Linked DNA regions of Roseisolibacter agri. The protein of the gene in region 1 interacts with the protein of each later gene in a pairwise test. Links are inferred from orthologs where the notes say so. Each region holds a gene or a part of one and is shown on either strand. Other genes may lie near its edges.

The links. The genes of interacting proteins can lie anywhere in the genome.
Region 2: the proteins of rosag_RS24715 (region 1) and rosag_RS14860 interact in binary tests that used the Escherichia coli proteins (3 or more experiments, as listed by UniProt). The link is inferred for Roseisolibacter agri from one-to-one orthologs.

Annotation. Positions count from the first base shown.
Region 1 is NZ_BRXS01000010.1:73,948-81,446, reverse strand. The notes cover bases 2,582-5,473. They hold rosag_RS24715 (citrate synthase), read left to right. Parts: upstream 2,582-3,279; coding sequence 3,280-4,668; downstream 4,669-5,473. Other genes in these bases: rosag_RS24710 (glycosyltransferase family 4 protein), read right to left, coding at 4,754-5,473; rosag_RS24720 (FkbM family methyltransferase), read right to left, coding at 2,582-2,980. In the rest of the region: rosag_RS24735 (sensor histidine kinase), read left to right, coding at 1-898; rosag_RS24730 (NYN domain-containing protein), read right to left, coding at 911-1,435; rosag_RS24725 (EVE domain-containing protein), read left to right, coding at 1,575-2,093; more of rosag_RS24720, read right to left, coding at 2,153-2,581; more of rosag_RS24710, read right to left, coding at 5,474-5,833; asnB (asparagine synthase (glutamine-hydrolyzing)), read left to right, coding at 6,179-7,499.
Region 2 is NZ_BRXS01000004.1:605,286-610,631, reverse strand. Bases 1-2,826 are described here. They hold rosag_RS14860 (diacylglycerol/lipid kinase family protein), read left to right. Parts: upstream 1-869; coding sequence 870-1,784; downstream 1,785-2,826. Other genes in these bases: rosag_RS14855 (tetratricopeptide repeat protein), read right to left, coding at 1,856-2,826; rsmH (16S rRNA (cytosine(1402)-N(4))-methyltransferase RsmH), read right to left, coding at 1-752. In the rest of the region: more of rosag_RS14855, read right to left, coding at 2,827-3,430; rosag_RS14845 (hypothetical protein), read right to left, coding at 4,071-4,262; rosag_RS14840 (peptidase MA family metallohydrolase), read right to left, coding at 4,321-5,316; rosag_RS14835 (tetratricopeptide repeat protein), read right to left, coding at 5,337-5,346. UniProt on the Escherichia coli protein: In vitro phosphorylates phosphatidylglycerol but not diacylglycerol; the in vivo substrate is unknown.

The DNA of each region.
Region 1 (7,499 bases):
CGAGCTGCCCTGGTCCGTGTCGCTCACGGACCTCGTGCGCGCGCTGCGCGCGCGGCTGCTGCAGCAGACGGTGACGCAGGAGGCCGCCGGCGAGCCGAGCGCCGATCCGCGGGCGCTGGTGGCGGTGCTGGCGGCGTGCGAGCGGCTGGAGGACGCCGCGCGTGCGGACGTCGCGCGCGTGGTCGTCGAGCAGCTCTCGGGGGCGCGCGCGCTGGAGCTGCTGGTCGAGGTCGCGCACGACATGCGCTCCCCGCTCGGCTCCATCCTCTTCCTGGTGGAGCAGCTGCGCGCGGAGCAGGGCGGGCCGATCACGGCGGCGCAGGAGCGGCAGCTGGGGCTCGTCTACGGCGCGGCGTTCGGGCTGACGGCGCTGGTGGGCGACGTGATGGAGCTGGCGCGCGGCGGCGACCGCCTGGCCGCCGGCGAGCCCGCGCCCTTCTCGCTGGCGCAGCTGCTGGAGGCGGTGCGCGGCATCGTGCAGCCCATCGCCGAGGAGAAGGGGCTGACGCTGGTGATCGGCGAGGCGCCGGCCGGCGCGCGCACCGGGCACGGGCCGGCGATCCAGCGCGTGATCCTGAACCTCGTGACCAACGCGCTCAAGTTCACGCCCGCCGGCGAGGTCGAGCTGCGCGTCGCGGCGGAGCGCGGCTCGCGCGTTCGGTTCACGATCCGCGACACGGGGCGCGGGATCCCGCCGCGCGTGCTCGCGCACCTGTTCCAGACGTTCCGCGAGCGCCCCGAGGCGCGCGACTACGCGTTCTCGAGCGCGGGGCTGGGGCTGGCGATCTGCCAGAAGCTCGTGCGCGCGATGGGCGGCGAGCTGTCGGTGGACTCCGAGGTGGGGCGCGGGACGCGGTTCGAGTTCGTGCTCGACCTGCCGCACGCCCCGCTGGTCTAGCGCGGGCGCCGGCTACTCGCGCGACGGGCGGCTGCCGCGCGAGCGGCCCTGCGCGCGCTCGCGGCCCGGGGTGGGGGCATGCGCGCCGCGCTTCCCCGTGCGCCGCTCGAACACGACCTCGTCGGCGAGGATCATGAAGCGGATGATCTGCCGTCGCACCGCCGCGAACTGGCGGCTCCGGTCGCGGAAGCGGTCGTTCGACACCAGCGACGCGTCGAGCTCCTTGGCGAAGCTGAGGAGGAAGTAGTCCGCGTCGGTGCCGGCGGGCGCCTGGTGGATCTCGCCGCTGCCGACCAGCGACTCGTAGTGCACGCCGTCGTCGATCTGGTGGCGCAGCGCCGCGTCGGCGACGATGATCGGGTCGAAGCCCTGCGCGAGCAGCCGGTCGCGGACGAGCAGGATGTTGGCGAGGCGCGCGCCGCCCTCGGTCGCGTGCGCGACGTTCGAGCCGTCGATGAGCGCGCGCGGGCGCGCGTCCGCGGTGTGGGGAGCGGGTGCCTCGTCCGCTCCGGCGGGTCCGGCCTGGGCCGTGGTCATGCCGCGCTGTCGGGCAATTCGCGTGCACCTCGGACGAATGGTGCGCCGGGGTGCCGGAAATGGGCGGACCCGACCATCGTGTTGCGTCGGCGGCGGGGCGCCCGTCCCGCCGCGTTCCCCCCGTCCGCGACGCCCGCCCGTGTCCGCCTCCCGACCGCCCCGCCACTGGCTTCTCAAGTCGGAGCCCGAGTGCTTCGGCTTCGACCACCTGCTCGCCGCGCCCGACCGCACGACGTACTGGGACGGCATCCGGAACTACCAGGCGCGCAACTACATGCGCGACGACATGCGGGTCGGCGACCTGGCGTTCTTCTACCACTCGAACGCCGAGCCGGCGGGGGTGGCGGGGATCGTGGAGATCGTGCTGGCCGCGTATCCCGATCACACCGCGTTCGACGCGACGCACGAGCACTTCGACCCCAAGAGCGACCCGGACGAGCCGACCTGGCTGATGGTCGACGTGCGCGCGGTGGCGCGCTTCCCCAACTACGTCTCGCTCGACGCGCTGCGCGGCGCGGCGGGGCTGGAGGAGATGCTCATCCTGCGGCGCGGCAACCGGTTGAGCATCACGCCGGTGACGCCCGAGGAGTGGGCGGTGGTGTGCGAGCTGGGCGGCCTGCCGGCGGCGGGCGGGCGTCCGAAGCGCGCCAAGCGCTGACACGGCACGGGGGCGGGCGCATCGGCGCCCGCCCCCGTCTTCGTGCGATGCCCGCCGGGTTAGGCCGCCGGGCGGCGCGGCGCGCGGGCGACGATCTGCACGTCGCCGGCGATGACGTCGCCGTGCACCGCGAAGCGCTGGCCGTCGAGCGTCTCGACGACGTAGCCGTGCGCTTCCAGCAGCTCCAGGACGTGCCGCGCCACCGGGGCGTTGTGCAGCTCGATGCACCACGTCATGGTGCCGCGCTCCAGCAGCGTGCGGGCGCCCTCGAGAACGCGCCCCTCCTCGCCCTCGACGTCGATCTTCACGAAGTCGGGGAGCTCGTGGTCCTGCGCGAACTGGTCGAGCGTCGTCGCCGTGAGGTCGAGCGTCGGCCACTGCGTCTTCCCGTCCACGATCGCCGAGCCGTAGGCGACGTCGGTGAGCGCGAAGGTGACGTTGCGCGGCCGGTCGGAGACGGGGAGCCCGACGACCTCGATGTGCGCGAAGCCGTTGGCGGCCGAGTGCCGGCGGATCTCGGCCGCCGCGTGCGGGGCCGGCTCGAAGGCGTAGACCTGGCGGGCGCGGCGCGCCATCAGCAGCGACAGGTAGCCGATGCTCGCGCCGAGGTCGTAGCAGACGTCGCCCGCGCGCACCTCGCGGTCCACCGCGCGCAGCACGTCCTCCTCGTAGGTGCCGTTGAGGTGGGCGTGCGAGACGTGCTCGCCGGTGACGAGCTTGACGCCCGCCAGCGGCCCGCCGGCGATCACGGCCGTGGAGCCGGCGCCGGAGAGCGACGCGAACGAGCGCCGCGCCAGCCGGTCGAGCGAGCGGCGGCCGTGGACCCACTGCTTCACGCCGCGCGGCAGCACGCGGGCGATCGTGACGGCGATCGAGCGAAGGAGCACGGGGCGGGCGGAGACGGGGAGGAGGAGCGGACGTGGGCGGTGGTCGCAGAGGGGACCCGCCGTCGGCGCGGAAGGTAACGCGTGGCGGGCGCCCGCGGGCAGGGCCGCGCACCCGCGCGTCCACGCGCGCGTGGCCGGTGCTGCCCGCATGTGAACGGCGTCGCTAGATTGGCCCGCAGCGCGGATGCGGCGTCGCCGTCCGCGTGCCACGTGCGTACAGGACGCGCGTCAGGACGTACGGCACGACGCGGGTCACGCGTGCACGACGATCGCGACCGCACACCACCCGGGAGAGCGGCATGAGCCAGACCGATACGACGGCGGCCGGCGCGAAGTCCGCGCAGGCGGCGCCGAGCGCGCTGGAAGTGAAGGACCCGCGCACGCAGCGCAGCTACAGCGTCACGATGCTCGAGCGCGGCACGGAGGGCGACGAGGCGATCCGCGCGTCCGACCTGCGCCAGATCAAGACGGCCGACGACGACTTCGGCATGATGAGCTACGACCCGGCGTTCATGAACACCGCGTCGTGCAAGAGCGCCATCACGTTCATCGACGGCGACAAGGGGATCCTGCGCTACCGCGGCTACCCGATCGAGCAGCTGGCCGAGAAGTCGACCTTCCTCGAGGTGGCGTACCTGCTGCGCCACGGCGAGCTGCCGACGCAGGACGAGTATCGCAGCTGGGTGCACGACATCACGTTCCACACGTACGTGCACGAGAACATCGCCAAGTTCCTGACGGGCTTCCGTCACGACGCGCACCCCATGGCGATGCTGACGTCGGCGCTGGCGGCGCTGTCGTCGTTCTACCCGCAGGCGAAGGACATCTTCGACCCGGCGCAGCGCTACATCTCGATCATCCGCCTGCTGGCGAAGACGCCGACGATCGCGGCGATGATCTACCGCCACATGAAGGGGCTGCCGATCGTCTACCCCGACAACTCGCTGCCGTACGGCGAGAACTACCTGTCGATGGTGGCGCGCATGTCGGAGCCGCGCTACGAGGCCAACCCGGCCTTCGCCAAGGCGCTCGACGTGCTGCTCATCCTGCACGCGGACCACGAGCAGAACTGCTCGACGAGCGCGGTGCGCGCCGTCGGCTCGTCGCACGTCGACCCGTTCTCGGCCGTCGCGGCGGGCGTCGCGGCGCTGTATGGTCCCCTGCACGGCGGCGCCAACGAGGCCGTGCTGCGCATGATCGAGCAGATCGGCCACCCGAAGAACGTCCCGGCGTTCATCGAGGAGGTGAAGGGCGGGAAGGGGAGCCGCCTGATGGGCTTCGGGCACCGCGTCTACAAGAGCTACGATCCGCGCGCCAAGATCGTGAAGCAGCTCGCCGACCAGGTGTTCGCGCAGGTCGGCATGGACAAGGACCTCGAGATCGCGCTCAAGCTCGAGGAGGCGGCGCTCAACGACGAGTACTTCGTCAGCCGCAAGCTGTACCCGAACGTCGACTTCTACACGGGGCTGATCTACCGCTCCATGGCGTTCCCGACGTCGTACTTCACCGTGCTGTTCGCGATGGGGCGCATGGCGGGCTGGCTGTCGCAGTGGGAGGAGATGCTGCTCGACAAGGAGCAGAAGATCGCCCGCCCGCGGCAGATCTACGTCGGCGCGCCGGAGCGCCAGTACGTGTCGCAGCTGACCGACTACCAGCCGGACACGCGCAAGGACTCGATCCGGAAGTGACCGCGCGTCGCTGACGGTCTCTGATGCACATGCGACGAGGGGCGCCCGGATCGGGCGCCCCTCGTCGCATGTGCGTCTCGCGCGATCAGGCGCGGTGCGGCGTCAGTCGCTCGTACGTGGCCTCCCACTGCGGGCCCACCGCGTCCCACACGTAGCGCGACTCCACCTCGCGGCGGCCCGCGGCGGCCAGGCGGCGGCCGTAGTCCGGATCGCGCAGGATGCGCAGCGCCCCCTCGGCCAGCCCGCGCGCGTCGCCGCACTCCACCATCCAGCCGGTGCGGTCGTGCTCCACGATGTGGCGGATGCCGCCCGCGTTCGTGGTCACCACCGGCGCGCCCGACGCGAACGCGTCGAGGATGGAGCTCGGGAAGCAGTCGCGCAGCGGCGTCGTCATGTAGATGTCCGCCTCGTGGTACAGCTCGTTCATCTCGGCGGGCGTGACCTTGCCGCGGAAGTCGACGTTGCGCAGCCCCTTCTCGGCGATCCACGCGAGGATCTGCTCGCGCAGCGGCCCGTAGCCCGCGATGAGCAGCCGCGCCTCGGGCACCTCGGCCTGGATCAGGCGGAAGGCCTCGAGCGCCGTCGGGTAGTCGTAGAGCCCCTCGAACAGCCGGTTGAGCAGGAACACCGGGCGCAGCGGCGTGCGCTCGCGGTACCGGCGCTGCTCGAGGTCGAGGTAGTTCGGGATGACGTCCGCCTTCACGCCGAACTTCGCGTACACGCCCGTGAGGTACGGCGTCGGCGTGATGCAGTGCGCCAGCGCCATCGTGCGCGCGGCCGTCAGCGGCCACTCGCGGATGTGATCCTCGAGATCCCCACTGCGGTAGTTGAGGATCACCTGCTTGCCGTACAGCCGCCCGACCAGGATGGCCAGCATCGGACCGAGCGCGTAGGACCAGTACGACGCCGAGAAGACGTGGAGGACGTCGTAGCGGGGCACGCGCCAGAGCAGGAGCGCGAGATAGGCCGCCGTCGTCACCAGCGTCCGCACGAACTTGATGCGCTGCAGCCGGTCGAGCGGCGCGGGCAGCTTCGGGTTGTGGGGGACGAAGCCCACCTCCACCCGGCCCTCGTGGCGCAGGTGCCGCATCAGCCGGTCGGCCTGGATGGCCTGGCCGCCGAGGATGCGCAGCGACGGCGCGACGACGCAGACGCGCGGGCGCACCCGCGACGGCGTCCGGGGGGCTGGCCGGTCCGCGCCGCCGGTTTCCGCGGTCGCGGTGTCAGCGGTATACTCCGGGGACGGCCACGACTGCACGTCAGGCACGAAGGGTGACAGGCGAGGGCTGCAGGGGGCGGACGCGGGGACGGGCCCCGTCCGCGGGAGCGGGTGCTTCGGAGTGTAACGGCGCCGGCAGGGGGCAAGAAGCTGGCCCAGCCGTGACGCGACTGCTCGTGACGCGACGCCCCGTCCCGTGGCCCCGAACGCGCGTGGGTCGTCGTGTCCCTGCGCGTATCTCTGTGCGGCGCCGGTCGGCGCCGCGGCGCCCGAGAGTCGAGGAAGCAGCCAATGTGCGGAATTGCGGGGTGGGTCGGTGCGGTGCCGAGCGGTCCGAAGGTCGAGGCGGTGGGCGCGATGCTGGGTGCCCTCGAGCGCCGCGGCCCGGACGGCCAGGGCGTGCACGCCTGGTCGCGCGCCGCGTTCGGCCACCGGCGGCTCGCGATCTTCGACCTCTCCACCGCCGGCCTCCAGCCGATGGTGACCGAGGACGGCGCGCTCGGCGTCGTCTTCAACGGCGCCATCTACAATTTCGGCCCGCTGCGGGCGGAACTGGAGCGCGACGGCGCCGTCTTCCGGAGCCGCACGGACACCGAGGTGCTGCTCCACGGCTACCGCGCCTGGGGCATCGACGGGCTGGTGGCGCGCATCCGCGGCATGTTCGCGTTCGCGCTGTGGGACGAGCGCCGCGGCCGCCTGTTCATGGTCCGCGACCGGCTGGGCGTGAAGCCGCTGGCCTACGCGCGGACGCCCGACGGCGGGATCGCCTTCGCGTCCACGGTACGCGCGCTGCGCGCCGCCGGCGTGACGGGCGACCTGACCGCCGAGGCGGTGGCCGACGTCCTGGAGTACGGCTGGGTGGACGAGACGCACGCCGCATGGGCGGGCGTCGAGAAGCTGCCGCCGGCGACGATCCTCGAGTGGGCGGACGGCGCGATGTCCACGCGCCGCTACTGGACGCCGCCCGCCGCCGGCAGCGCGGGCGCCGTGACCTTCGAGGACGCGGTGCAGGAGACCGAGCGGCTGCTGCTGCGCGCGGTCGAGTGGCGCCTGCAGGCCGACGTCCCGGTGGGCGCGCTCCTCAGCGGCGGCATCGACTCGGCGCTCGTGTGCTGGGCGGTGCGCGAGCTGGGCGGCGACATCACCGCGTTCACCGTCGGCACGCCGGGCCACGTCGCCGACGAGACGGCGGCCGCCACCGCGACGGCGCAGGACATCGGCATCCCGCATCGCGTGCTGGAGATGCGCGACTTCGACGACGAGGCGCTCGACGAGCTGGTGGGCGCCTACGGCGAGCCGTTCGCGGTGTCGTCGGCGCTCGGCATGCTGCGCGTGTCGCAGGCGGTGCGCGAGTCCGCCACGGTGCTCCTCACCGGCGACGGCGGCGACGACGTCTTCCTCGGCTATCCGCGCCATCGGTGGATGCGGTCGATCGCGCGCGCGGCGCGCCACACGCCCGAGGCGGTGGCGTGGGCGTGGCGGCGCGGGCGGCATCTCGTGCCGCGCGTGGGGATCGCGAAGCGCGGCGTGCACCTCGCCGACTACGTCACCGGTGGCCTCGGCGCGTTCCTCGCGGCGACGCCTGGCCTGCCCGCGCTGCGCCGCCACGGTG
Region 2 (5,346 bases), on another replicon or contig:
GCGATGACGGCGATGCGCCCGCCGGGCGCGAGCCGGTCGCGGAGGGCCGGCAGCGCGCGGCCGATCCCCTCCAGCTCCTCGTTCACCGCGATGCGGACCGCCTGGAAGAGGCGCGCGAAGTCGCCAGGGCCGGTGCGCGGCCCGAAGGCGCCGCGGATCGCGCCCACCAGGTCGTCGCTCGTCTCGAACGGCCGGTTGGCGCGGCGGCGCACGACCTCGCGGGCGAGTCGCGGCGCGCGGGGCTCGTCGCCGTAATCGCGGAAGACGCGGGCGAGGTCGCGCTCGTCCAGCGCGTTGAGCAGGGTGGCGGCGTCGGCCGGCGCGTCGGTGCCCATGCGCATGTCGAGCGGCGCGCCCTCGCGAAACGAGAAGCCGCGGCCGGTGTCGTCGATCTGGTGGGAGGAGATGCCGAGGTCGAGCAGGACCGCGTCCACGGTCGCACCGGCGAGGTGGACGTCGGCGTCGGCGTAGTTGGCCTGCACCGCCCGGAAGCGGCCGGCCTCCGCGTACGCCCGCAGCCGCTCCGTCGCGGCGGTGATCGCCCGGGGATCGCGATCGAAGGCGACGACGTCGAAGCCCGCCTCGAGGAACGCGAGGCTGTGCCCGCCGCCGCCGAGCGTCCCGTCGACCGCCAGGCGCCCGTGCGCCGACCGCGGCGCCCCGGTCGCGTCCTCACCGACCAGCAGGCGGACGATCTCGGCCGCCAGCACGGGGGCGTGATACGCGGAGTCCCAGCGGGCACCGTCGGACATCGGGAGGGGCAAGCTAGCGGCGCTCCGTCGCGGGCGTCAATCGGACCCGAACGGGGCCCCGAGGATGCGCCGGCGGGACGCGGGCGCTGGCCGGAATCTCGCACTTTCGCGCGCTCCATGACGTTCGGACGCACCTTCGACCTCGTGATCCATGGCGCCCGCGCGGACGACGCGGGCCTCCGCGCCGCCGCCGAGTGGGCGCGCACCATCGGCCACCGCATCCGGGCGCACGTGACCTGGGAGCCGGGCGACGCGCGCCGCTTCGCCGCCGAGGCGGCCCGCCGCGGCACCGACGCCGTGCTCGCCGTCGGCGGCGACGGCACGGTCAACGAGGTCGTCAACGGCCTGCTCGGCACCGACGTGCCGCTGGGGATCCTCCCCGTCGGCACCGCCAACGACTTCGCCCGCCAGACGGGGATCCCGGAGGACGCGCGGGCCGCGCTCGATCTCGTCATCGAGCGGCCGCCCGTGGTCGTCGACCTCGGGACGCTGAACGACCGCGCCTTCCTCAACGTCTCCTCCGCCGGCCTGGGCGCCGAGACGACGGCCGAGACGGGCGCGGTGGCGAAAGGGATGCTCGGGCCGCTGGCGTACGCGCTCACCGGGGTGCGCAAGCTGGCCGGCGAGATCGAGCCGCGGCGCGCCCGCTTCAGCGGGCCGAGCTTCGAGCGGGAGGTCGAGTTCCTGCTCTTCGCCGTGGGCAACGCGCGCGCGACGGGCGCGGGCACGGTCATCACCCCGCTCGCGCGCGTAGACGACGGGATGCTCGACGTCTGCCTGGTGGAGCCGATGGCCCTGGGTGCGTTCGCGGGGCTGCTGCTGGAGCTGCGGCGTGGCGACCACCTGGAGCGCGACGGCGTGCTGTACGCGCAGCTGCCCTGGGTGCGCGTGGAGAGCGAGGTGCCGCTGACCGTGAACCTCGACGGCGAGCCGCAGTCGCTGACGCAGCTCGAGTACCGCGTGCTGCCGCGCGCGCTGCGCGTGCACGTGGGGCACCTGCCGGGCGAGGGCGGCGAGAACGGCGCGGGGTGAAACGCGAACGGGGCCGCGTCCTGGTGGACGCGGCCCCGTCGCCTGCGGCAGTAGCTGCCGCGGTCGAGCGCTTACTTGCAGAACGCCTTCGCCATCTGGTCGGCGTACGGCGAGAGCTGGTTCAGGCCCGTCAGCGCCTGCTGCGCCGCCTGCGGGTTGTCGCGGCCCGCCTTCGGCACCGTCGTCTGCGTGACGAGGAAGAGGCCCTGCGCCTGCTTCACCGTCTCGCAGCTCTTCGACTTCTGCGCCTCGGTCAGCAGCATCTGGCCGAACGAGAGCGAGTTGAGGCCGAGCAGGAGCGACGACGTCGGCGTCGAGTTGGTCTTGTCGGCGAACGTCAGGAGCTGGTCGGCGATCTCGTAGTCGGCCTTCGCCTTCGACGCGGACGCCTTGCGCATGGCCGCCTGGCCCGCGGCGAGCGCGTACAGCGCCACCGAGCTCGCGCTGTCGCCGTTCGCGACCGCCTGCTGGAACGACTGGAGCGCCTGCGCGGCCTGCCCGGCCTCGGCCTGCATGCGGCCGAGCGCACCGTACGCGCCGGGGAGCTTCGGGTTGGCCTGGAGCGCGCGGGTGAGCACCTCCATCGCCTGCTGCGACTGGCCCGAGCGGGTCAGCGCGTCGGCGTACGTGCCGAGGAGATCCCCGTCGTTCGGGAACTTCTGCACGCCCATCGCCGCGAGCTGCGCGGCCTTCTGCGGCTGGCTGTCGAGCACCGCCGCGGTGGCCAGACGGGTGAACAGCGCCGCGGTGGCCGCCGCCGTGTCCGCCTTGATCAGCTCCTCGCCCGACGCGATGCCGCCCTTGTAGTCCTTGGCCGCCAGACGCACGCGCATCTGGAGCTGGAGGTAGTTCGGGTCGCCCGGGTTGTCCTTCACCAGCTGCTCGACGACCGGCACCGCCTTGGCCGCCTTGCCGCTGGCCGCCCACTCGTTGGCGATCTGCTCCAGCAGGCGCTGGTCGGACGGATCGGACGCGACGAGCGCGAGCAGCGTCTCGTCCGCCTTCTCGACGTTGTTCTGCGCCTTGTAGGCCTCGTACGCGAGCTGCAGCGCCGGCTTGCTGCGCGGGTCGATCGCGATGACCTCCTGCGAGACCTTGATGATCTCGTCGGGCGAGGCCTTCTGCGCGAACAGCGCCTGCGCGAGGCAGATGCGCGCCAGCGTCGACTTCGGGTACTCGGCGATGCCCTTGCGCGCCGCCGCGATCGCGACGTCGTACTTGCTCTCGCGGGCCGCGTTGACGCAGGCGCGCTCGTGCTGGAAGGCCTTCTGCGCGTCGCGGAAGTCCTTCGAGATCTGGCCGGCGGCCTTGTCGGCCTTGTCCACCCGGTAGGAGCCGAGCGGCTGCACCAGCTTGTTGTCGCGCGTCATGACGAGGAACGCGTCGACGCGCATGCCGGCGCTGTCGCGCAGCACGTTGCCGACGATGTACTCGTCGGCGCGGAGGATCTGCGCGAGGGCGCGCGCGTCATGCGGCGCGAGCGCCTCGTTGGTCGGGAAGCCCGAGGCCTCGAGGTTCGCCGTGATGTCGTTCTTCGGCAGGACCCAGAGCTGCTTGGGCGTCACGTCCTGGCTGATGCGCGTACGGATCGCGTCCGCGGCCTGCACGCCGGACGTCTTGTCCGCGCTGCGGAAGACGCCGACCATCAGGCGGGGGGCGTTGGGATCCGCGGCCCCGCGGGAGGTCTGGGCGCCGGCCGCGAGCGGAGCGGCGGCGACGACACCGGCGGCGAGAGCCGTGAGCGCGTGGCAGTACCGAGCCTTCAATGTCATAACCTCCAAAGCGTTAAACATCTGTACCCTCTCGGCCCGTGGCGGTTCCGGCCGCGCGCTCGCGCGCCTTCCCACGCCGGCTCACGTCAGCCTTCGCCCTCTAGATACAGCGTTCCCCACGCGAGGTTCGCGCACTGCGGCTGCCACATCTGCGCCGACCGTGCCAGCCGTGCGCCACCGCGCCCGGGTTCCCGCCACCCGCCGCCGGCGCGATCCCGCCGCGGCGGTCAGCCGCCGCGCCGGGTGCCCGGCGTCCTGCTCACATGGGGCGGCTGGGACTCGAACCCAGGACCTATCGCGTGTAAGGCGAGCGCTCTAACCAACTGAGCTACCGCCCCAGAGGCGGTAACGCTAAGACGCCAACGAGGATGCCCGCAACGGCGCCGCGGTCTCTTAATCCATTCTTCATTTGTGAGGCGTCTGCGGCACGCAGTCGCCCCTTCACGCTGGATGCACGAGGGGCGCGGCCGAGTCCGGCCGCGCCCCTCTCCTCATCTCGCGGTCGCGCCGCGCGTCAGCGCAGGATCGCGAGCGGCACGAACACGCAGTAGCCGAGCACGAGCAGGATCGGCGCGAGCGTCTCGCCGCCGCGCCAGAGGTCGGCGTACCCGACGGCCAGCACCACGGCCGCGACCACCCACCAGATCCAGGCGGGGCGCGTGCGGGTCTCGAGGGTCGTCGGCGTCGGCGTCGTGGTCTGCATCATGGGTCGGCAGGTTAGAGCGCGTCCGGAGCGAAGTCAACCAACGGGCGCGGCACGGCCGCTAGCCCCGCGGCGGCTCGGGCGCGGCGTCCGGCACCGGCGTCTCGCCCAGCAGCGCATCGAGCGCGCGCGCCTCGCGCTCCGCGATCTCGTCGGCCTGCCGCAGCGCCTCCAGGCGCCGCCGGTCGCGCCGCCGCCGCATGATCCAGAGCGGCAGGAAGGCGACGAGGAAGATCGAGGTCGCCAGCGACAGGTTCGCGACCAGCGCCAGCATCCCGTAGCGCCGCCGCGTCCGCTCCTGCCACTGCTTCTCGAACGCGGTCGCCGTGATCCCGTACGCCTGCCGGACCGCCGCGTCGAAGCGCCCCGTCTCCTTCCAGTACCGGAAGAAGAGGGTCAGCCCCCGCTCACGGTCGAGCTCGGAGAGATCCGAGACGGCCCGGAACGCCAGCGCGTAGCTCGCCTCCGCCTCGGCCGCCCCCTCGTAGAATCCGGCCTCGAGCGTGTCGAGCGTCGGCATCCCGCGCGCGAGCAGCGTCAGGTTGGTCGCCAGCGTCTCGTCGCGCCCCCACTCGCCGGCCGCGAAGCTGGCGTACCCCTCGTCGAACCAGCGCGGCGGCAGGTCGCCGAGCGCCTCGTGCAGCGCGAGGTGCGCGAGCTCGTGCCGCAGGACCGAGCGCGGGTCGCCCGCGTCCGAGCCCGCGGTGCGCCCCTGCATCACGATCCGCTGCAGCGCGGGGAACGCGATCGCGGCGCCCCACTCGGGCGCGGCAGGACCGATCCAGTCGCGGAAGCGGCGCGCGTCGGGCGCCACGGCGATCAGGACGCGCGCGTGCGGCCGCGGCAGCCCCGGGAACGTGTCGCGCCGCTGCGCCTCGGCCAGCAGGCTGCGGGCGAGCGGCCGGTCGGCGGGATACGCGACGACGGTGAAGCGGCCCGCGTCGAACCGCTCCGCGCCGCGGGGCACGAGCGAGTCGCGGCTCCCCTGCGCGAGCGCCAGCGACGCGAGGAGCGCCAGGAGCGGCAGCACACGCCATGCGCCCACGAGCGCGCGCACCGCCGCGAACGAGCGGGCGATCAGTCCAGC